DNA from 2 places in the Planococcus maritimus genome. Region 1 is predicted to be linked to the other one. Evidence: a T-box and tRNA genes for the amino acid it is inferred to sense, from the RefSeq annotation. Region 1 holds a T-box; the other holds one or more tRNA genes.

Region 1 (10,411 bases):
ATTCGTTACGATAGCGGTAATGATGACGCCTAGAATGAGCAGCCAGCTGGCAATGAAAACCCAGGGCTTGCTATAGGCTGTTTTTCCGATGCTGTAAAAAAATCTCGACACATGTGCAACTCCGTTCTCTATTTTTGTTAGTTAAAGCCTTTGCGCAAATGAGCAAAAACGATATCGATGTACTGATTAAATTCACTATCTGTTTCGCTCTTTTCGTCGTCTTCGGGTAATTTAACAGCGATACTTTCGTCGAGAACCGGCAAAATCGCCCCGAACACCGCGCCGATCAGAATATGGTAATACTCTTCCGGATAATCGCTGCCGAACTCTTCACTGATGCCCCGTTTCGCAAAATCCTGGACTTCCATCAATGCGCCCGTCACATATAACTTGAGCGTCGGCTGGTTTCGCGACAGCGAAATGATCCGATTAAGCCTTCGTAGTTTATTGATCGTAAAACTGCCTCGGATATACAATTCGATCGTATCCAAAGGTGTATAATTTTCCGTGCAAAAGGAGAATTGCTCGTCGCGCTCTAAATAATCATTCATCGTTAGGGAATTGGCGATTGCTTCTTCCTTGCATGAAAAATAATTGGCGAAAGTTCTTCGCGAATAGCCTGCATTCGTGACGATATCTTCCACAACAAAACCATCCACGCCGCGTTCCACTGCCAAGGTAAAGGCAGCTTCTGCCAAAGCTTGTCGTGTCGCTATTTTTTTCTTATCTCGTAAACCGCTATCAGTCATTTCATCACCTCATTTGTAATTCTTCCATGTTATATCATAAAACTTGCACAAAGAGCAAGTTTTCCCATTGCGCAAGTTTATTCTTCCTAAACGATTGTGAAATAAGCTACTAATATGCACGAATTAGGCAAGTCGTTTCTCGCCCCGAAATCAAAAATGAATAAAGGTTTCTAGAAGCGCGGCAAAGATTCTTTTTAAATTGCTCGATGTCCGTAGACATAAAAAAAGAACGTTCGAAAGCGAAGCTAACCACTTTCCGAACGTTCTTTTCTATCGCATGAAAACCACTAAATAGTTTCATCCATTACACTTAACTTCTACTTAACACTTAACGATGGTTCTTCCTAAATGCTGCCCGTTCTTGATGGCTTCAATCGTTTCCGGTACTTCTTCAAGCGACACTTCATCGGTCAAGGTCGTTTGGGTGATATTCCAGTCCGTCGCCATCTTGTCCCAAATAGCTCCACGTTTTTCGATCGGCACATTGACCGAATCGATGCCGAGGAGATTAACGCCTCTCAAGATGAATGGCAAGACGGTCGCTGATATTTGGAGGCCGGCCGCGTTGCCGCACATGCTCATGCTGCCGTCGTAAGAAATTTGCGGAATGAGGGTTGATGCCACGTCTCCACCGACAGTGTCCAGGACATAGTCGAATTTCGGCTTATTCAATGGCTTTTTCAGTTCGCCCAGGTCATCCGGGAAAATGGTTTGTGTCGCTCCGAGCGATTTTGCTACTTCCACTTGATGTTCTTTGCGCACCAATGCGGTGATATTCGTGTAGCCAATTTTCGACAGGATCTGCAACGCGACACTGCCGACACCGCCCGTAGCCCCTGTCACCAATAATTGCGGATTGTTGTCAGGATTCATGCCGTTTTGCTCAAGTGCCTGGATGGATAATGCCGCTGTAAATCCAGCCGTTCCAAAAACCATGGCCTCTTTTAAGCTCAATCCGTTCGGCAATGGGACGATCCAGTCAGCTGGCACGCGCGCATACTCCGAAAATCCACCGGTATGGCTCATGCCCATTTCAAATCCTGTGACGATCACTTCCTGGCCTTCGTGAAAGCGTTCATCCCCTGTATGTACGACCGTTCCGCTGAAATCGATGCCTGGGATCATCGGATAGTTGCGGATAACGCCTGCATTTTTCTGCACCGCAAGCATGTCTTTGTAGTTGATCGACGAATAGGCGACTTTAACTAACACGTCCCCTTCGGATAGCTGCTCTTCACCCACTTGTTCTGCTCCGAATACGATTTCTTCTTCCTGTTCTTTTACAACAATCGCTTTAAATGCATCCATTGTGATTCCTCCTCATGTTTTTTCAACAAAATAGTTCGTTCACAAAATTGTTTTCACACAAAACCTAACATGATATGATGGACATTGTCAATTTGGAGGAGATTTTATGGAATTAACTGAATGTGTCAATTACTTATTAAGTGTTAGTCAAAATAAAGTATTCAAGCATTTCAGCGGCTTATTGGAACAATTCGGATTGACTCCGGCCCAATACGGCGTGTTGAACTGCTTATGGAGAGAAGGGCAATTATCGCCTAAGCAAATTGCGGAATCCATGCATCTTGAAGCCACTACTGTGTCCGGCGTCCTGGACAAGATGCAAAAAGCCGGCTTTGTCGAACGTTCAATTGACCCGGGCAACCGGCGCAATGTGTGGGTCGTGGCCACGCCGAAAGCCATCAGCATCCGAGAACAAGTCGAGTCTGCGACAGCACAGATGAATCAAGCTGCCCTTCAAAACGTGTCTCCGAGCGACCGGGCTGCCTTGCTCAGAGGGTTAACTGCCATCGTTGAGACAGAATTATAAGTCAAATTTGACTTCTTTTTCATACGGGTTATAATGGAAAACAATATCTGCATAACGAATGTTCGCCCAATCTTGGCGTATAAGAACAAAAGCGATGATAAGAACGAGTACTTGTGACTGAAGCATACAGAAAGCGGCCGGTTGATGAGAGGCGCATGCGGTGTCCAGGGAAATACCTCTTTGAGCTGTGTACCGAACCTTTAGTAGGCTACACCGGAGTTGCATCCGTAATCCATGCAGGAGTATCGCTTCGGCCGTACTTTCCAAGGGAAGCTGTGCGAGCAGTTTCCAAACTAAGGTGGTAACACGCATATCCGCGTCCTTTAGGGTTTTTCCCTAGAGGGCGCTTTTTTGTATTCTGATCGTTTTTGCGATATGGCCCATTCCAAGACAAGGAGATGTTAGCATGCGACTCACACCCGCTGAACAATTGAAAATCATCGAAAAAGGAGCCGCCGAAATCATCGACGAGGGCGAATTGCTCCAAAAACTTGAACGTTCATACAACGAACAGCGCCCGCTGACGATCAAGCTAGGGCTAGACCCATCGGCACCAGATATCCACCTTGGCCATGCCGTTGTTTTGCGCAAAATCAAGCAATTGCAAGACCTCGGCCACCAGGCGGTCATTCTGATCGGCGACTTTACAGGGCGCATCGGCGACCCTTCCGGCAAAGCCAAAGGACGGACTGCGCTCAGTGATGAAGCGGTACGGGAGAATGCGGAAACTTACTACGAACAAATTTTCAAAGTGCTCGACAAAACGAAAACAACGGTGCGCTTTAATAGCGAATGGCTGTCGAAGCTGAATTTCGAGGAAGTCTTGAAGCTTGCCGCAAGCACCTCGGTCGCGCGCATGCTCGAGCGAGACGATTTCCAGAGCCGCTACCAAAATCAGTCGCCAATCGGCCTGCACGAATTTTTCTATCCGCTCATGCAAGCCTACGATTCCGTTGAAATAGGGGCCGATATTGAAATCGGCGGCACCGATCAAACCTTCAATATTTTGATGGGCCGCACGCTTCAAAAGCATATGGGGCTGGAAAAACAAGTCGCCATCTTCATGCCGATTATCGAAGGGCTCGACGGCGTGGAAAAAATGAGCAAGAGCCTTGGCAATTACATCGGCGTCAGCGAGGCGCCTGAAGTCATGTTCAAAAAAGTCATGGAAATTCCGGATCCTCTAGTCTTCAAGTACTTCGAACTGACGACAGATGAGCATCCCTTAGCGATTGAATCCTTGCTCGACCGGCTCGAAGACGGTGAAAATCCGCGAAATATCAAACTCGAACTCGCTGAAATCATCACGGGGCTTTACCACGGAGAAGAAGCGATGAAAAAAGCGAAACTTTACTTCGAGACAGCTTTCCAAAAACGCGAAATCCCAGAAAACATTCCGTCGCTCCTTGTGGAAACCGGCAACGAACGCATCGAAGACATCATCCCGCAATTAGTGGAACAGGAATTCGTCCGCAGTAAAAGCGAATTTCTGCGTCTGATCGACCAAAACGGGATATCGTTTAACGGTGATAAACTGACACGCGAAGAACTCGGTACCGCCATCCAGAACGGCGATGTTCTACAGATTGGCAAAAAACGCTTTTTGCGTTTTGAAAAATAAGGACAGAAAATGAGAGTGACCGAAAGGAAAGACTGATGTCCATTGCGACGGACGCTTTCCGCGGGCCACAGGATGTGGGTCATGCAGCTGGCGCGACAGGACGTCGCGTTGCCAGCTGCCAGGGCACCATGTAATTTCGTTGCTCCCACATCTGCAATGCAGATGCGTCGCAAATAAATGAACTCAGTTCCACTTCGTTCATTTATTCGCCGTCTCCATTTCCATCAGCTGTTGTGAAACTAAAAAATATAAGAAAGCCAGACTTAATTAAAACAGCCGGAGAAAAAGAATCTTTTTCTCCGGCTGCTTCATTTTATATACATATGTGACAAACCCTTGTTTGCTTTATTTTTTATACTGCATGTAAACGACTTGTGTTGCTAGGAAATCTTCCATGCCGTGTTTGCCATCTGCCCCGCCAAGGCCGGATTGGCGCATGCCGGCGTGATAGCCTTGCACTGCTTCGAAGTTTTCGCGGTTGACGTAAGTCTCGCCAAACTTCATTTCATTGACGACGCGCATTGCTTCGTTCAGGTCGTCTGTATAAACGGAAGAAGACAATCCGAATACCGTATCGTTGGCCATGTCAATCGCTTCTTCAATAGTGCTGAAGGTAGTCATTGGCAGCACCGGACCAAAAATCTCTTCACGCATAATATCAGAGTCGTGCGAGACGTTTGTCAAAATGGTCGGCTTGTAGAAGAAGCCGGCATTCTGATCTGCGCGCTCCCCGCCTGTTGCAACGGTCGCTCCGTTCGCTACAGCATCTTTGACCATGCCTTCGACTGTCTCTAAGCGGTCCTGGCTAATCAACGGTCCCATCGTAACATCTTTGCTTTCTCTCGGATCGCCAAGTTTTGTCGCTTCGAATGCTTGAACCAGTTTTTGAGTGAATTCTTTCGCAACGCTTTCGTGGACATACAAGCGCTCGGCATTCGTGCACGCTTGCCCGCCGTTTGCGAGTCTTGATGTGGTGATGGCTTTTGCGGCCAGCTCCAAGTCGGCGTGTTGCGTGACGATAGCTGGGGCTTTACCACCAAGTTCGAGATTGACCTTGGTGATGTTTTGCGCTGCCGCTTCCATTACTTTCGTGCCAGCCGGCAAGCTGCCCGTCATGGTAATCATTTGGACCTTTTTGTGCGAGGCCAGCACGTTACCAATTTCAGAACCGGTGCCGGTCACGACATTGTAGACGCCTGCTGGAATTTCTTCCATTGCATCGACGAGTTTCGTGAATTCCATAGCAGTGTTCGGAGTTTGTTGGCTCGGCTTGATGACAATCGTGCAGCCTGTGACGAGCGCAGTCGCGACTTTCCTTGCCAAGATAAAGATCGGGAAATTCCAAGGAATGATGCCTGCTACGACGCCAATTGGCTTTTTGTATACTAAGATGTTTTCATTCGGACGGTCGCTTGGGACGATCTCCCCTTCGATGCGTCGTGCCCACTCTGACATATAATGGAAATAATCAATCGCGAGGTCGACTTCGCCACTCGCGAGTTCATAGTCTTTTCCTTGCTCTTCTTGCAATAAATCGATAAATTTGTCGCGATTTTCAGCAATTTTATCGCCCAGCTTACGGACGATTTTCCCGCGTTCGATGTTTGGCGTCAGTTCCCAAGCCTGCTGGGCCTGATGTGCTGCTTCTACTGCTTTGTTGACATCTTCTTCCGTGCCTTTTGGAATCTTGGAAATCACTTGTTCCGTTGCCGGATTGATAATGTCGATCCATTCGTCTCCAGTAGATGTTATATATTCGCCGTTCACGTACATTTGGTGAGTTCGCAAAAGATCTCCTCCTAATTTTTCTAATTAGTAGGTTTTTCCCTTTATGGTTACCGGTAAACTTGGCCTTCTGCACTAAGCTGCTTAGACACGGCGTCAGGTCTTTCCTAAAAATCGCGTTTCCACTGCTTCTTCATATCCTTTCCTTACACGGTAAGCCTTGGCATATGGGCGTGAACTGACAGCGTCGTGTAAGCCATCGCCAATAAAATGAAGCGCTACGCCGTCATCTGCGGCGAGCCCAGGCTTGATCTGCTCTTGCTGGAGCAGCCGCTGGAACACCGGGCGTCGGTCTACTTCCCCGTCGTAATGAGGGCAATTGCTGCCGGACAGAAGCCCTAGACAAGCCAATGGGTGAAGCTCTTCGCCATAAGAATCAGTCACGCCTTGTTCGAACCAGCAAATTGATCCCGCACTAATGCCTGCCAGGATGATTCCTTGATTCCAGGCTTTTTCGATAATCCGGTCCAAGCCCCACTCCCGCCACAGCGCAAGCAGATTTTTCGTATTGCCCCCGCCGACATACAGAATATCTTGTGATAACACAAACTCTTCGAGCGCCTGTGCGGGCGGCTTGAACAACGATAGATGCGTCGGCTCACAGTTTTGCTGCTTGAAGAAATCGTAGAAGCGTGCGATATAGCTGTCCGCGTCCCCACTCGCCGTCGGGATAAAGCAGATTTTCGGTGTTTTTTCCGGTGATTGTTCTAGTATGTATAAGTCGAGCAGGGGATTGTCTGGCTCCATCGAGAAGCCGCCGCCGCCGAGTGCGATAATTTGTTTCATTAGGTTTCCTCCTGGCATTTGTAGGTGTCTAGTTTTCTTCATTCAAGCGCTGTAGTTCTCCTGCCACTTCCTTCGGTTTTACTCGGATAGTTTGCAAATCTTCCAGCCTGACCCATACGCCCTTCTTCAATGAGTACGACCGACCCTCTACTCCCCATACAATTCTTTCTCTTTTTGTTTGCTTAACCGAATGTAGTATGGAAACAACACGATCAGCAACAGCCCAATCGTCCCGCTCATATACCCGAGACCCATTAAAAACCCGCCATTCTCAAACGACACATATTGTCGTTCACCACAAGTCGCACAGGTTTTGCCGTCCTTTGCCATGCCTAGTTTCCAGACGTCTTTCGCTTTCCATTTGGTTCCACAATTTGTGCAATGCGCCATACGTTTCACCCTTCCTTCATTTGCTTTCTTTTATTAAATCATAAAGCCTTCACTTGTCTTGTGCTTCTCAATGCCTTTGATTATGTTACGCTCGTTTCCGGTAATGGTTTCACAATCACCTCAGAAATCCCCACTAAAAAGCCACCAGAAATTTCCTGGCGGCTTTTGTGCATAGTAATGAAATTTATTCACTGATAAACAAAAACACTTGCTTGTCTTCCTGTCCTGCTTCTCTGGCAAAACGGTCGGTATAATCCAACCATTTCGCGCGTTCTTGGCGGGCTTCGATTTTGTCGCCGAGTTCCGCTTCGATGTGTTGCATCATAACGGAGACTTCTTTAAACGAACGATTAAAACGGTAGGCCGCCTGTTCAAACGGCGAGTGGAGGACTAGCAACTGGCGAAACTCTTCGACCGTCGCCGCTTGTTCAGCCAGCTCATCTTCCAGCTCGGTGATAAAGCGGTACAATTGTCGCTGCTCTTCTCCTAGTTTCGCTACTTCGCTTTTTAATAAATAGGCAATCATTCCGTCGTTCATTGCCTCCACCCCTCTTTCACGATATTACCAGCTTGATTTTTTGACGCCGGGAATCTGCCCTTTATGTGCAAGGTCGCGGAATGCGATGCGGGACATGCCGAATTTGCGCATGAAGCCACGCGGGCGTCCAGTTACTTCACAGCGGTTTTTCAAGCGGGTCGGCGACGAGTCTTTTGGCAGTTTCGCCAATGCTTCGCGATCGCCTTGCGCTTTCAGTTCTTTGCGGAGTTCCGCATAGCGCGCCACCATTTCACGTTGTTTTTTATCGCGTGCGACTTTTGATTTCTTGGCCATCGATAGGCTCCTCTCTATTATGCAATAATTTTCGGTAGATTACTTTGTTTCGCGGTGCAAAGTCACTTTTTTCAAGCGCGGGCAATACTTCTTCAATTCGATGCGCTCCGGGTTATTGCGCTTGTTTTTCGTCGTCGAATAATTGCGGTCGCCTGTTTCGGTGCAGGCCAGTGTAATGTTCACTCTCATATTAAGTTCCTCCTCATTAATGAATAGTTGATGTAGCCGGCAGTGGATCGTTAAATCGGCTCCAATCCTCAGTCAGCTCTGATTCTGTCAGCAAGCAGTCATTTAAAGACCGCACCATTTCCTGTTGGTTCATCCTAATGCCGATTAATACAAGCTCAGTCATTTTCACGCCATAAGTTTCGTCCCACGCGCCTGCCGTCTCCAAACTTGCAGCAGGACCTGCCTGCGACAACAAAGTAGCCGTCTCGTCACGTGTGGCGATGCGCAAAAAACCTTTGGCACGGACGATTTCCACCGGCCAGTCCATGATCCAGTCAAACAAGCGCTCCGGATGGAACGGGGTTTTGCTTCGGTAAACGAACGAAGCGATGCCGTATTCTTCCGTTTCTGGTACATGTTCTTCGTTCAGCTCTTTGATCCAGCCCGCACCTTGGCTCGCCTGGTCAAAATCAAAACGTCCCGTGTTGAACACTTCATGAAGCGGCACCTGTGAACGCTCCGTGCGCAAGATGTTCGCTGACGGATTCAAAGCGCGCAGCACGCCATGGAGTTCTTCTGCTTTTTCTGTTGTCAGCTGGTCCGTTTTGTTTAATAAAATGACGTCTGCAAATTCGATCTGGTCAATCAGCAAATCAGCAATTTCCCGTTCATCAGATTCTGTCGCGCCTTCTTTTCGGTCGAGCAAAGTTTCACCGGAAGCGAAATCACGCCAGAAGCCATGCCCGTCCACGACCGTCACCATCGTGTCGAGGCGGCACATAGCAGACAGGTCCACCCCAATCATTTCGTCCATATAGCTGAAGGTCTGTGCGACCGGGAGCGGTTCACTGATGCCGGACGATTCGATGACGATATAATCAATCTCGCCTTGCTTCACCAATTTTTCGACTTCAACGATCAAGTCTTCACGCAAGGTGCAGCAAATGCAGCCATTTTGCATTTCGACCAGTTTTTCGTCTGTGCGAGAAAAGCCGCCGTTTTGGACGAGCGCACTGTCGATATTTACTTCGCTCATGTCGTTGACGATGACTGCGACTTTCATTCCATCTCGATTCGATAGAATATGATTCAATAACGTCGTCTTGCCTGCGCCCAAATATCCGCTCAAGACAGTAATGGGGATGCGCTTATCCATCTTATCTAACTCCCTTATGATCTCAATCAACAAATCGTAACGATTACGTTTTATATATTAAAGCGCTTCTTTCATTTGTGCAAGTATTTTTTCAGCAGAATCTTCATTCTGCTTTTTCTAGCTGAGGCCACTTCTACCGAAATCACTTGTCATTTCCTCTTCCAGCATGTATATTGTCTACAACAAATCGTAATAGTTACTATTTAAAAATCAACTGAAGACAATTTTTATGACAAGACTCAGCTTATTATATGTTGAGCGGTTGGGAGAGACATGCTTATGCACAAATGGATTATTATCGGCGGCGGCATTCAAGGAACGACGCTGGCCACTTTTTTACGGAAGCAAAAAGGCGTGACGCCTGAAGAAATGGCAATCATCGATCCTCACAAGGAACCGCTATCTGAATGGAAACGCTGCACCGAAGCCATCTCCATGCCATTCTTGCGTTCGCCTTTTGTCCATCATCTCGATGTGGATCCCTTTTCGTTGAATCGTCACGCCAAGGCCAGCCCCTTTAGCGAAGACGCCTCATTTCTCGGCAGATTCAAACGTCCCTCTTTGTTGTTGTTTCATGAACATTGCGAGCATTTAGTACGCGAACAGGAAATCCGCCGCAGCTGGATCCAAGGACGCGTAGAGTCAGTCAAGCGCTTGGAGAATGGCTGGCAAATCCATTTGGAGAACGGGTCACTTGTTAGGGGAGCCAATGTCGTCCTGGCAATCGGCGCAGGTGAGCAGTTGCACTGGCCGGCGTGGGCCCAGCAATTACAGACAGAGTCACCCGGTTCGATCTTTCATGTATTCGACAAGGAACTGCCAAAGTTCGACGCTTCACAAGCCCCTTTACAATTATCGGCGGCGGCATCACAGCGGTGCACTTGACTTTGAAGCTTCACAAGCAGTTTCCTGGGCAAGTGACCTTGTTAAAGCGCCACCCATTTCGCGTGCATGATTTTGATAGCGACCCAGGATGGCTTGGCCCCAAATACCAACAAGCTTTCCGCAAGACACGTTCTTATACGCAACGCCGAGAAATGATTGGACACGCGCGCCGAAAAGGGTCGATACCTCGAGACTTGAATGCAAG
Region 2 (10,411 bases), 340 kb from region 1:
AAGGCAGACTCAGGGAACTGAAACATCTAAGTACCTGAAGGAAGAGAAAGCAAATGCGATTCCCCAAGTAGCGGCGAGCGAAACGGGATCAGCCCAAACCAGAAGGCTTGCCTTCTGGGGTTGTAGGACACTCTATACGGAGTTACAAAGGAACGGATTAAGCGAAGCGACCTGGAACGGTCCGCGAGACAGGGTAACAGCCCCGTAGCTGAAAGTTCGTTCTCTCCAGAGTGGATCCTGAGTACGGCGGAACACGAGAAATTCCGTCGGAATCCGGGAGGACCATCTCCCAAGGCTAAATACTCCCTAGTGACCGATAGTGAACCAGTACCGTGAGGGAAAGGTGAAAAGCACCCCGGAAGGGGAGTGAAATAGATCCTGAAACCGTGTGCCTACAAGTAGTTAGAGCCCGTTAATGGGTGATAGCGTGCCTTTTGTAGAATGAACCGGCGAGTTACGATTACATGCAAGGTTAAGGCCTATAAGCCGGAGCCGCAGCGAAAGCGAGTCTGAATAGGGCGAATGAGTATGTAGTTGTAGACCCGAAACCAGGTGATCTACCCATGTCCAGGGTGAAGGTAAGGTAACACTTACTGGAGGCCCGAACCCACGCACGTTGAAAAGTGCGGGGATGAGGTGTGGGTAGCGGAGAAATTCCAATCGAACCTGGAGATAGCTGGTTCTCTCCGAAATAGCTTTAGGGCTAGCCTCAAGAAGAGAATCCTGGAGGTAGAGCACTGTTTGGACTAGGGGCCCATCCCGGGTTACCGAATTCAGACAAACTCCGAATGCCAGTGATTTATACTTGGGAGTCAGACTGCGAGTGATAAGATCCGTAGTCAAGAGGGAAACAGCCCAGACCACCAGCTAAGGTCCCCAAATATCCGTTAAGTGGAAAAGGATGTGGCGTTGCTTAGACAACCAGGATGTTGGCTTAGAAGCAGCCATCATTTAAAGAGTGCGTAATAGCTCACTGGTCGAGTGACACTGCGCCGAAAATGTACCGGGGCTAAACGGATTACCGAAGCTGTGGATGGACATCGTAGATGTCCGTGGTAGGAGAGCGTTCTAAGGGCGTTGAAGTCAGACCGGAAGGACTGGTGGAGCGCTTAGAAGTGAGAATGCCGGTATGAGTAACGAAAGACGGGTGAGAATCCCGTCCACCGAATGCCTAAGGTTTCCTGAGGAAGGCTCGTCCGCTCAGGGTTAGTCGGGACCTAAGTCGAGGCCGATAGGCGTAGACGATGGACAACAGGTTGATATTCCTGTACCACCTCCCCGCCGTTTGAGTAATGGGGGGACGCAGAAGGATAGGGTGAGCGTGCCGTTGGTTGTGCACGTCCAAGTTGTGAGATGAGAAACGAGGCAAATCCCGTTTCTATATACATCAAGCAGTGATGGCAAGAGGTTTACCTCAGAGTCCCTGATTTCACACTGCCAAGAAAAGCCTCTAGCGAGGCGGGAGGTGCCCGTACCGCAAACCGACACAGGTAGGCGAGAAGAGAATTCTAAGGTGAGCGAGTGAACTCTCGTTAAGGAACTCGGCAAAATGACCCCGTAACTTCGGGAGAAGGGGTGCTCTGGTAGGGTGTTAAAGCCCGAGAGAGCCGCAGTGAATAGGCCCAGGCGACTGTTTAGCAAAAACACAGGTCTCTGCAAAACCGTAAGGTGACGTATAGGGGCTGACGCCTGCCCGGTGCTGGAAGGTTAAGGGGAGTGCTTAGCGCAAGCGAAGGTGCGAACCGAAGCCCCAGTAAACGGCGGCCGTAACTATAACGGTCCTAAGGTAGCGAAATTCCTTGTCGGGTAAGTTCCGACCCGCACGAAAGGCGTAACGATCTGGGCACTGTCTCAACGAGAGACTCGGTGAAATTATAGTACCTGTGAAGATGCAGGTTACCCGCGACAGGACGGAAAGACCCCGTGGAGCTTTACTGTAGCCTGATATTGAATTTTGGTGCAACTTGTACAGGATAGGTAGGAGCCAGAGAACCCGGAGCGCCAGCTTCGGGGGAGGCGTCGGTGGGATACTACCCTGGTTGTATTGAACTTCTAACCCACAAGCCTTAGCGGCTTGGGAGACAGTGTCAGGCGGGCAGTTTGACTGGGGCGGTCGCCTCCTAAAGAGTAACGGAGGCGCTCAAAGGTTCCCTCAGAATGGTTGGAAATCATTCGCAGAGTGTAAAGGCACAAGGGAGCTTGACTGCGAGACGGACAGGTCGAGCAGGGTCGAAAGACGGACTTAGTGATCCGGTGGTTCCGCATGGAAGGGCCATCGCTCAACGGATAAAAGCTACCCCGGGGATAACAGGCTTATCTCCCCCAAGAGTCCACATCGACGGGGAGGTTTGGCACCTCGATGTCGGCTCATCGCATCCTGGGGCTGTAGTCGGTCCCAAGGGTTGGGCTGTTCGCCCATTAAAGCGGTACGCGAGCTGGGTTCAGAACGTCGTGAGACAGTTCGGTCCCTATCCGTCGCGGGCGCAGGAAATTTGAGAGGAGCTGTCCTTAGTACGAGAGGACCGGGATGGACACACCGCTGGTGTACCAGTTGTTCTGCCAAGAGCATCGCTGGGTAGCTATGTGTGGCCGGGATAAGTGCTGAAAGCATCTAAGCACGAAGCCCCCCTCAAGATGAGATTTCCCATTGCGCAAGCAAGTAAGATCCCTCAGAGACGATGAGGTAGATAGGTTCGGGGTGGAAGCGTGGCGACACGTGCAGCTGACGAATACTAATCGATCGAGGACTTAACCAATAACTGAAATGCGTTTCCATAATCCAATGTCGATTTATCCAGTTTTGAGCGAACAAGCTCAAAAGTCCAGTGATGATGGCAAAGAGGCCACACCCGTTCCCATCCCGAACACGGAAGTTAAGCTCTTTTGCGCCGATGGTAGTTGGGGGTTTCCCCCTGTGAGAGTAGGACGTCGCTGGGCAATTATCTTTTTTTACTTTGTACCGAGATTTCCTTTTACCTTGCTTCCATAGCTCAGTAGGTAGAGTGCTTCCATGGTAAGGAAGAGGTCACCGGTTCGAGCCCGGTTGGAAGCTTTTGATTCTTTGAAGTTTCTTTACATCGGAAACTGTTTTCTTTATAATTTTTGTAAGGCCCCTTGGTCAAGCGGTTAAGACACCGCCCTTTCACGGCGGTAACACGGGTTCGAATCCCGTAGGGGTCACCATTCATGGAGGATTAGCTCAGCTGGGAGAGCATCTGCCTTACAAGCAGAGGGTCGGCGGTTCGATCCCGTCATCCTCCACCATGTATCCATTTCGGATGTTAATCGAATAGCGGTGGGGTAGCGAAGTGGCTAAACGCGGCGGACTGTAAATCCGCTCCTTCGGGTTCGGCAGTTCGAATCTGCCCCCCACCACCAGTTTTTATTACTTTGGGGTATAGCCAAGCGGTAAGGCAACGGGTTTTGATCCCGTCATGCCCTGGTTCGAATCCAGGTACCCCAGCCATTTTTTATTGCGAGCCATTAGCTCAGTTGGTAGAGCATCTGACTTTTAATCAGAGGGTCGAAGGTTCGAATCCTTCATGGCTCATTTATCTTTGCGCATTTTCGCGCGGGGCCTTAGCTCAGCTGGGAGAGCGCGACGCTGGCAGCGTCGAGGTCAGGGGTTCGAGCCCCCTAGGCTCCATTGTTCCATGTGCAATCCATGTGTAAAAATCCCGTATCCATTCAATTGGATACGGGATTTTTTTAGTTTCCAATATATTCGGATTGTGGCCGGAAAATCACGTTATCTTGCTGCTGTTCTATCGCGTGTGCGGTCCAGCCGACGATCCGTGCGATGCTGAAGGTTGGGGTAAAGAGCACAGGTGGCATTTGAATAGAGCGCATGATCGCAGCTGCATAAAATTCTACATTTGTGTAAAGGGCTCGTCCCGGTTTTTGCGCATTCAATAAGTGAGTGATTTCGGACTCTGCCAGGACAGCGAGGTTCAGCCACGCGTCTTTTTGCTGAAGCTGGTGGCATTTTTCGCGCAGCAGAAGCGCACGTGGATCTTCTGTACGGTATACGCGGTGGCCGAAGCCCATGATTTTTTCGCCTTGAGCCAGTTTTTGTTCGATGACGGCTTTGATCCTCTCAGGGCTTTGGATTTCGTCGAGTAGTTCCAGGACGCCAGACGGGGCACCTCCATGCAGGGGGCCTTTCATCGTACCGAGTGCGGAAACGATAGCGGCGCTCAAGTCGGATTCCGTGGAAATGGTGACACGGCTGGCGAAAGTGGAGGCATTCATGCCGTGTTCCATCGTTAAGTTCAGGTAGGTTTCCAAAGCTTCTGTTTGGGTGGGTGTTGGCATTTCGCCTTTGATCATCCATAAATAATTAGCGGTGTGGCTGAGATCGCTTCTAGGTGCGATGAATTCCTGACCGATGCTTTTCCGATACAGCAAAGCAGTCATAACGGGAAGGGCGGCTGTTAAAGCGTTGGCTTGCTGTTGGGACTCAAGTTCCTTGAATTCGGCGTGCTGATAGGCTGAGACCAGTGTTCGCATGCCATCCATTAAAGAGGTTTCTATCGGAAGCGTTTGTGCGATTGCGATGAGATAGTCCGGCAGTTGGCGATAGGATATTAAGTCCTGTGTCAGACTTGCAAGTTCTGCGCGGGATGCGTGATGGCCATGCCATAGAAAATAGGCGGTTTGTTCGAAACTTTTTCCTTCAGTTGCTTCATGAACCAATTGGCCACGATAACGAAGTTCTCCTTTATCTCCTTCAACAGAGGCAATGGCAGTTTGAACAGCGACGATGCCTTTCAAGCCTTTTTGAAACATGTGAATTCCTCCTTTTTTTCAAGTATAGATCGAAATCTTGATTATGAAAATTAAAGATTTATAATTAAAATAATTAAGAAAATTAATTGAAGGTGGAGTGACGATGGAGATGCAATGGCTAAGGACTTTTGCGGATGCGGCAGAAACCTTGAATTTCCGCAAGACTTCGGAACGTTTGATGTTGTCTCAGCCAAGTGTGACGGTACATATCCGTCAGTTGGAAGCGTATTTGGGAATCCGCTTATTTGATCGCATCAAAAATCGTGTGGTGCTGACCGAGGAAGGGCGCCATTTTAAGCAGCAGGCAGAAAAATTGGTGGAAATATTCGATGCCACCGTAGACGACATCCAGTCATTTGCCCAAGGTTACCGGCGAAAATGGACCATCGCTATTTCGCCGTTGATGGCGGAGACGGTGTTGCCGTATATTCTAAATTCGTTTACGAAAGCCCATCCGGATCTCGAACTGGTGATTCGTGTGGAGGAGTCGGAAGCGATCGAGGGCTTAGTGGAAAGCGGGGAAGTGGCTGCGGGTATATCCGCCTTAGTTCCAGTTAAGCGCGTCATCCTCCATGAAGTGGTCTATGAGGATCCTTTGATACTCATCATGCCAAGGGATGCGTATGACGACGAGCACGGACCGGTAGTTTCGGCCGAAGAGGCTTTGCGAAAACACTACATTTTTACGCATCATCACCCTGTGTTTTGGGAAGAGTTGTTGGTGAAACTACGCGTGCAGCTCCCGGGAATTCGGACGATGACGGTGACGCAAGCCCACATCGCGAAGCGCTTTATCCAAGAAGGGCTCGGTGTGTCGTTTTTGCCGAGGTCAATGGTGCGCCGTGAGTTAATTGAAGGGCGGCTGATGGAAGTTCGATTTGACTTGTTTCCATTGCCTACTGTGGCGACGTATTTCCTGGCGCGCAGCATGGGTGAGCTGGAAAAGGATTTTTTGAGCCGCATTCAATCGGTGTATTTTCAATGAAATAAAGTGGCGGTGCCATGATAGTAAACGGAGGATTTGCTGGTATACTGCCTATAAGGAGGGGATGGATATGTATATTGAACAGCGCAATATTCGGCTTCGTTTGCTGAAACGTGAGGATTTTGAGGCATTATGGACGCTTTATACACCGGATATCTTTGAATACATGCTGACGAAAGTAGAGCGTTTTGAAGATTTGGAGGCGTGGCTATCGACTGGCATGAACCAATCCAATGTGCTGGTATTTGCCGTGGAGCTGCCGGAAAGTGGCGAGATTGTTGGCACAACCCGCCTTTATGCCATTGACGATACGAACAGAAGCTGCGAAATCGGCGCAACTTTTTACAGTGAAAAAGCACAGCGCACTCATGTCAATACGGCCGTCAAACATGCGCTGCTAGGCTATTGTTTCGAAGAGCGGGAGATGATTCGCGTCCAGTTCAAAACCGATGCTGACAATATCCGTTCCCAACAATCGATCGAACGTATTGGAGCGGTCAAAGAAGGGCATTTGCGCAACGAACGGATTCGCTCGACAGGTCAACCGAGAGATGCCATTGTCTATTCCATTATCGACCGGGAATGGCCAGATGTGAAAAAAGCCCTGGAAGAAAAAATGAATAAATATTCGGAATAATGTTGAGTTGAGCCAAGGTGAGCTCAGAGGGTACAATGAATGTATCTTACTGAGGGGGTATAAAATAATGAATAAATTAAATGTTTCTATTATAGGTGTACCAATGGATCACGGACAAATGCGCCGCGGCGTCGACATGGGGCCAAGCGCCATTCGTTACGCAGGTGTTGTGGACCGTATCGAAAATCTCGGACATGCGGTAAATGATGAAGGCGATATTCACATTCGCAAAGCGGATGGTAAAGTAGACGAAAACACGAATTTGCGCAATATGGACGTTATTACTGAAGCGACCGAAACATTAGGAGAAGCCGTTTCAGGGGTAGCGAAAGCCGGCAATTTCCCACTAGTTTTGGGTGGCGACCATAGTATCGCGATTGGCACACTTGCCGGTATTTCTGAGCATTACGAGAATTTGGGCGTTATTTGGTACGATGCGCACGCGGACATGAACACGAGCGAAACTTCGCCATCGGGTAATATCCACGGCATGCCGCTTGCTGCAAGCTTTGGCCATGGCCATGAGAAATTGACAAAAATCCGTGGCTATTCACCAAAAGTGAAGCCAGAGAACATCGTCATCATCGGCGCACGTTCTGTCGATCCGGGCGAGCGCGAATTGATTAAAGAGCACGGCATCAAAGTATTCAGCATGCACGAAATCGACAAAATGGGCATGGACCACGTTATGCAAGAGTCGATCCGCTATTTGCGTGAAGAGCGCAAAACAGATGGCGTTCACTTGTCGCTTGACCTCGATGGCATCGATCCGATGTATACACCGGGTGTCGGTACGCCGGTTCCAGGCGGTATTAGCTACCGTGAAAGCCATTTGGCGATGGAAATGCTGTTTGATGCAGGATTGATCACGTCGGCAGAATTTGTCGAAGTCAACCCGATTCTGGATGAGAAGAACCGCACAGCTGATGTGGCGGTCGCATTGATCGGCTCGTTGCTTGGCGAAAAATTGGTATAAGAACGATAAAGCTGTCCGGAATTTCCGGGCAGCTTTTTTTAATGGGAATGGCTGTATAAGACATTAGTGACAAGGAGGTAGGACTGATGGGCAAAGCGATGCCAAAATAGTGTCAATGACATAATAAACTGACGAATTCATTGAAAGAACTGGAAATTGGCTGGTTTTTTCTGGGGATGGTTTGATAGGATAGAAGAAGAGAAAAAAATGAAACCTTTTCAGTACTGGACCGTATATAAAAGACAGCCGCATGGCGGAGGGAAATGAGATCATGGATGCGTTAGTAAATAAACGAATAAAGCGAGTCATGAAGGGCGACCAAGACGCATTTGCCGAAATCGTGGAGCTGTATCAACATCAGTTGTTCCAGATTTGCTACCGCATGCTTGGCAACCGGCATGAAGCAGAAGATATTGCACAGGAAGCATTTACGCGGGCTTATGTGAACATACACACGTTTGACCAGAATCGTAAATTTTCCACATGGCTTTACCGCATCGCCACCAATTTGTGCATTGACCGGATTCGTAAGAAAAAACCGGATTACCATTTGGATGCGGAAGTAAGAGGCACGGAAGGTTTGAATATGTATTCGAAGATTGCCAATGAAGAAGAGCTTCCGGAAGAAGAATTAATGCGGATGGAAGTTCAGGAGCGGGTGCAGTACGAAATAAGCCGCTTGCCGGATAAGTACCGGGCAGCGATTGTGTTAAAATATATCGAGGAATTGCCGCTGGCTGAAATCAGCGAAATCCTTGATTTGCCGCTTGGCACGGTGAAAACGCGGATACACCGCGGGCGCGAAGCACTTCGCAAGCAATTGAGCAATTTGTAGGAGGCGAGCATAATGAATGCGTGTCCGGAAAAAGTTATTCGCATGATGGACGATTACCTAGACGGGGAAATCAGCCCATCTGAAGAAAAAGAACTGAAAGATTCCTTGCAGAACTGCAGCGACTGCAGACAAATATATCAAGAACTGACGAGAACCATCGCGTTTGTCCAAAGCGCGTCTCATGTCCAGGCACCGCCAGATTTTGTCCAAAAGACGATGGCTGGCTTGCCAAAAGAATCCCAGCGCGTCGGCGTAAAACGCTTTATGCGCCATCACCCGCTGATGATCGCAGCTGCCCTTTTCGTCTTATTGATGAGCGCGGCGATGATGTCGAGCTTTAGCGACGACCAACAATTTGCCTTTACCAAACAGGAGAACCTGGTTGTAGAAGGCGAAACGGTGGTAGTCCCAGCAGGACAAACAGTTGTCGGGGACATAACGATCCGCAACGGCGATTTGCGCGTCGACGGGGAACTTGAAGGCGACGTGACGATCGTCAATGGCCAGTATATGGCATCAAGTGGTGTCATCGACGGCGAAATCGAAGAAATCGACCAAGTCTTCGAGTGGCTCTGGTATACCATCAAAGGAACATTCAATGACGCCGTCAGCTTTTTTGGCGGCAATGACCAACCAATAGACGAGTAAAGCCCATCCATTCACTGGATGGGTTTTTTCAGTATAATCCGCTATGAATTATAGATTGGAATACCTTTTCGACATTTAGAATCAATGACCTATCTCAGTATTTAGAGAAGTGTTCGCTCGATTCCCGCCCGCGGAGTCGTGCGATAAGCTTCGGAAAATATCACTTCCAAACTTTCACTACAAGATGCTATAGCCCATCCATTCACTGGATGGGCTTTTTGCATGGGGGCAGATGTCTCGGGATATGATATACTGAATCTATATGTACATGGAGAAAAGCGAGGGTTGCAGATGCCTTTTTTGGAAAACTTCACTGACCAGACACCGCTTCAGATGTTCGGAAATCTTATCGACATCTTATTGGTCTGGTTCGTTATTTACAAACTTATTACTGTCATCAAGGGAACGAAGGCTGTCCAATTATTAAAAGGAATCTTCTTTATCATCATCGCGCGTCTTGTGACCCAGGCGCTCAACCTGGAAACACTCGGCTGGATCATGCAGCAAGTGCTCGAATGGGGCTTTCTTGCCATCATCATTATCTTCCAGCCGGAACTGAGACGCGCGCTCGAACAGCTTGGGCGCGGGAAATTGTTCTCGAGCAGTACGCTCAACGAAGAATCTGAGCGCAACCGCCTGATTGAAGCGATGAGCAAATCGGTCAGCTATATGGCGAAGCGCCGCATCGGGGCACTTGTGTCGATCGAGCGTGAAACCGGGCTCAGCGAATACATAGAGACAGGTATTCCGATGAATTCAGACATCACCTCTGAGTTGATGATCAATTTATTCATTCCGAACACGCCGTTGCATGACGGAGCGGTCATCGTCCAGAAGAACCGCATTGCGGCGGCTGCCTGCTATTTGCCGCTGTCGGAGAGCCCGTTCATTTCGAAGGAGCTTGGAACGCGTCACCGCGCAGCACTCGGCATCAGTGAAGTGACGGATGCCATCACGATTGTCGTGTCGGAAGAGACCGGCGCGATCAGTTTGACGGCGAATGGCGATTTGCATCGCAATTTGTCACTCGAGGATTTTGAAGTGAAGCTTCGCCGCATTTGGTTCGGTGCCGAACAGCAGCAGGCGACAAGTTCTTGGTGGAATTGGAGGGGGAAAAAGAATGGATAAGATGATGGACAATCCGTGGTTTCTTCGGATTATGGCATTGTTCCTTGCCTTTCTGCTCTTCTTTTCCGTCCAGACGGAAAACACCACGACCACGACCGAAACCGGTAGAGTGTCGGAAATGATCGAAGATGTGGAACTGCAAGTGTATTATGATGAAAGCTTGATGGTCAGCGGCGTGCCGGATACGGTCGATTTGTATTTGAGTGGCCCGGCGAGTATCATTCAAACGACACGCCAGCTCGATGACTATACGCTGTTCATCGATTTGCGCAGTTTGCCGCTCGGTGAGCATCAAGTACCCATCCAAACAGAAAATATATCAGAGCAATTGAGCGCCCGCGTGGACCCGGCATTTGTGAATGTCGTGCTTGAGGAGCGGGTGTCGCAGGAATTTGATATCGATGCTGAGATGAA

What was found. The T-box of region 1 lies ahead of tyrS (tyrosine--tRNA ligase). A T-box ahead of a tRNA ligase gene usually reads a tRNA of that ligase, here a tRNA-Tyr.
Region 2: it encodes a tRNA-Tyr, which carries the amino acid that the T-box ahead of tyrS (tyrosine--tRNA ligase) is inferred to sense. The anticodon was not compared.

What each region holds. Positions count from the first base shown of each region.
Region 1 is NZ_CP016538.2:3,103,032-3,113,442, forward strand. Features, by position in the region: gene BBI11_RS15335 (MMPL family transporter) at 1-111, opposite strand, end outside; gene BBI11_RS15340 (TetR/AcrR family transcriptional regulator) at 138-749, opposite strand; gene BBI11_RS15345 (YhdH/YhfP family quinone oxidoreductase) at 1,071-2,057, opposite strand; gene BBI11_RS15350 (MarR family winged helix-turn-helix transcriptional regulator) at 2,164-2,583, shown strand; T-box leader at 2,669-2,910, shown strand; gene tyrS (tyrosine--tRNA ligase) at 2,990-4,204, shown strand; gene aldA (aldehyde dehydrogenase) at 4,550-5,992, opposite strand; gene BBI11_RS15370 (Type 1 glutamine amidotransferase-like domain-containing protein) at 6,086-6,775, opposite strand; gene BBI11_RS15375 (hypothetical protein) at 6,923-7,165, opposite strand; gene BBI11_RS15380 (hypothetical protein) at 7,350-7,703, opposite strand; gene rpsN (30S ribosomal protein S14) at 7,728-7,997, opposite strand; gene rpmG (50S ribosomal protein L33) at 8,037-8,186, opposite strand; gene BBI11_RS15395 (GTP-binding protein) at 8,203-9,321, opposite strand; gene BBI11_RS16650 (FAD/NAD(P)-binding protein) at 9,601-10,206, shown strand; gene BBI11_RS16655 (NAD(P)-binding domain-containing protein) at 10,197-10,411, shown strand, end outside.
Region 2 is NZ_CP016538.2:164,125-174,535, forward strand. Features, by position in the region: rRNA gene BBI11_RS00865 (23S ribosomal RNA) at 1-2,756, shown strand, start outside; rRNA gene rrf (5S ribosomal RNA) at 2,822-2,937, shown strand; tRNA gene BBI11_RS00875 (tRNA-Thr) at 2,980-3,052, shown strand; tRNA gene BBI11_RS00880 (tRNA-Glu) at 3,109-3,183, shown strand; tRNA gene BBI11_RS00885 (tRNA-Val) at 3,189-3,264, shown strand; tRNA gene BBI11_RS00890 (tRNA-Tyr) at 3,295-3,378, shown strand; tRNA gene BBI11_RS00895 (tRNA-Gln) at 3,392-3,466, shown strand; tRNA gene BBI11_RS00900 (tRNA-Lys) at 3,478-3,550, shown strand; tRNA gene BBI11_RS00905 (tRNA-Ala) at 3,574-3,646, shown strand; gene BBI11_RS00910 (citrate synthase/methylcitrate synthase) at 3,709-4,788, opposite strand; gene BBI11_RS00915 (LysR family transcriptional regulator) at 4,892-5,773, shown strand; gene BBI11_RS00920 (GNAT family N-acetyltransferase) at 5,844-6,410, shown strand; gene rocF (arginase) at 6,478-7,386, shown strand; gene sigW (RNA polymerase sigma factor SigW) at 7,658-8,221, shown strand; gene BBI11_RS00935 (zf-HC2 domain-containing protein) at 8,234-8,869, shown strand; gene cdaA (diadenylate cyclase CdaA) at 9,161-9,997, shown strand; gene BBI11_RS00945 (CdaR family protein) at 9,990-10,411, shown strand, end outside.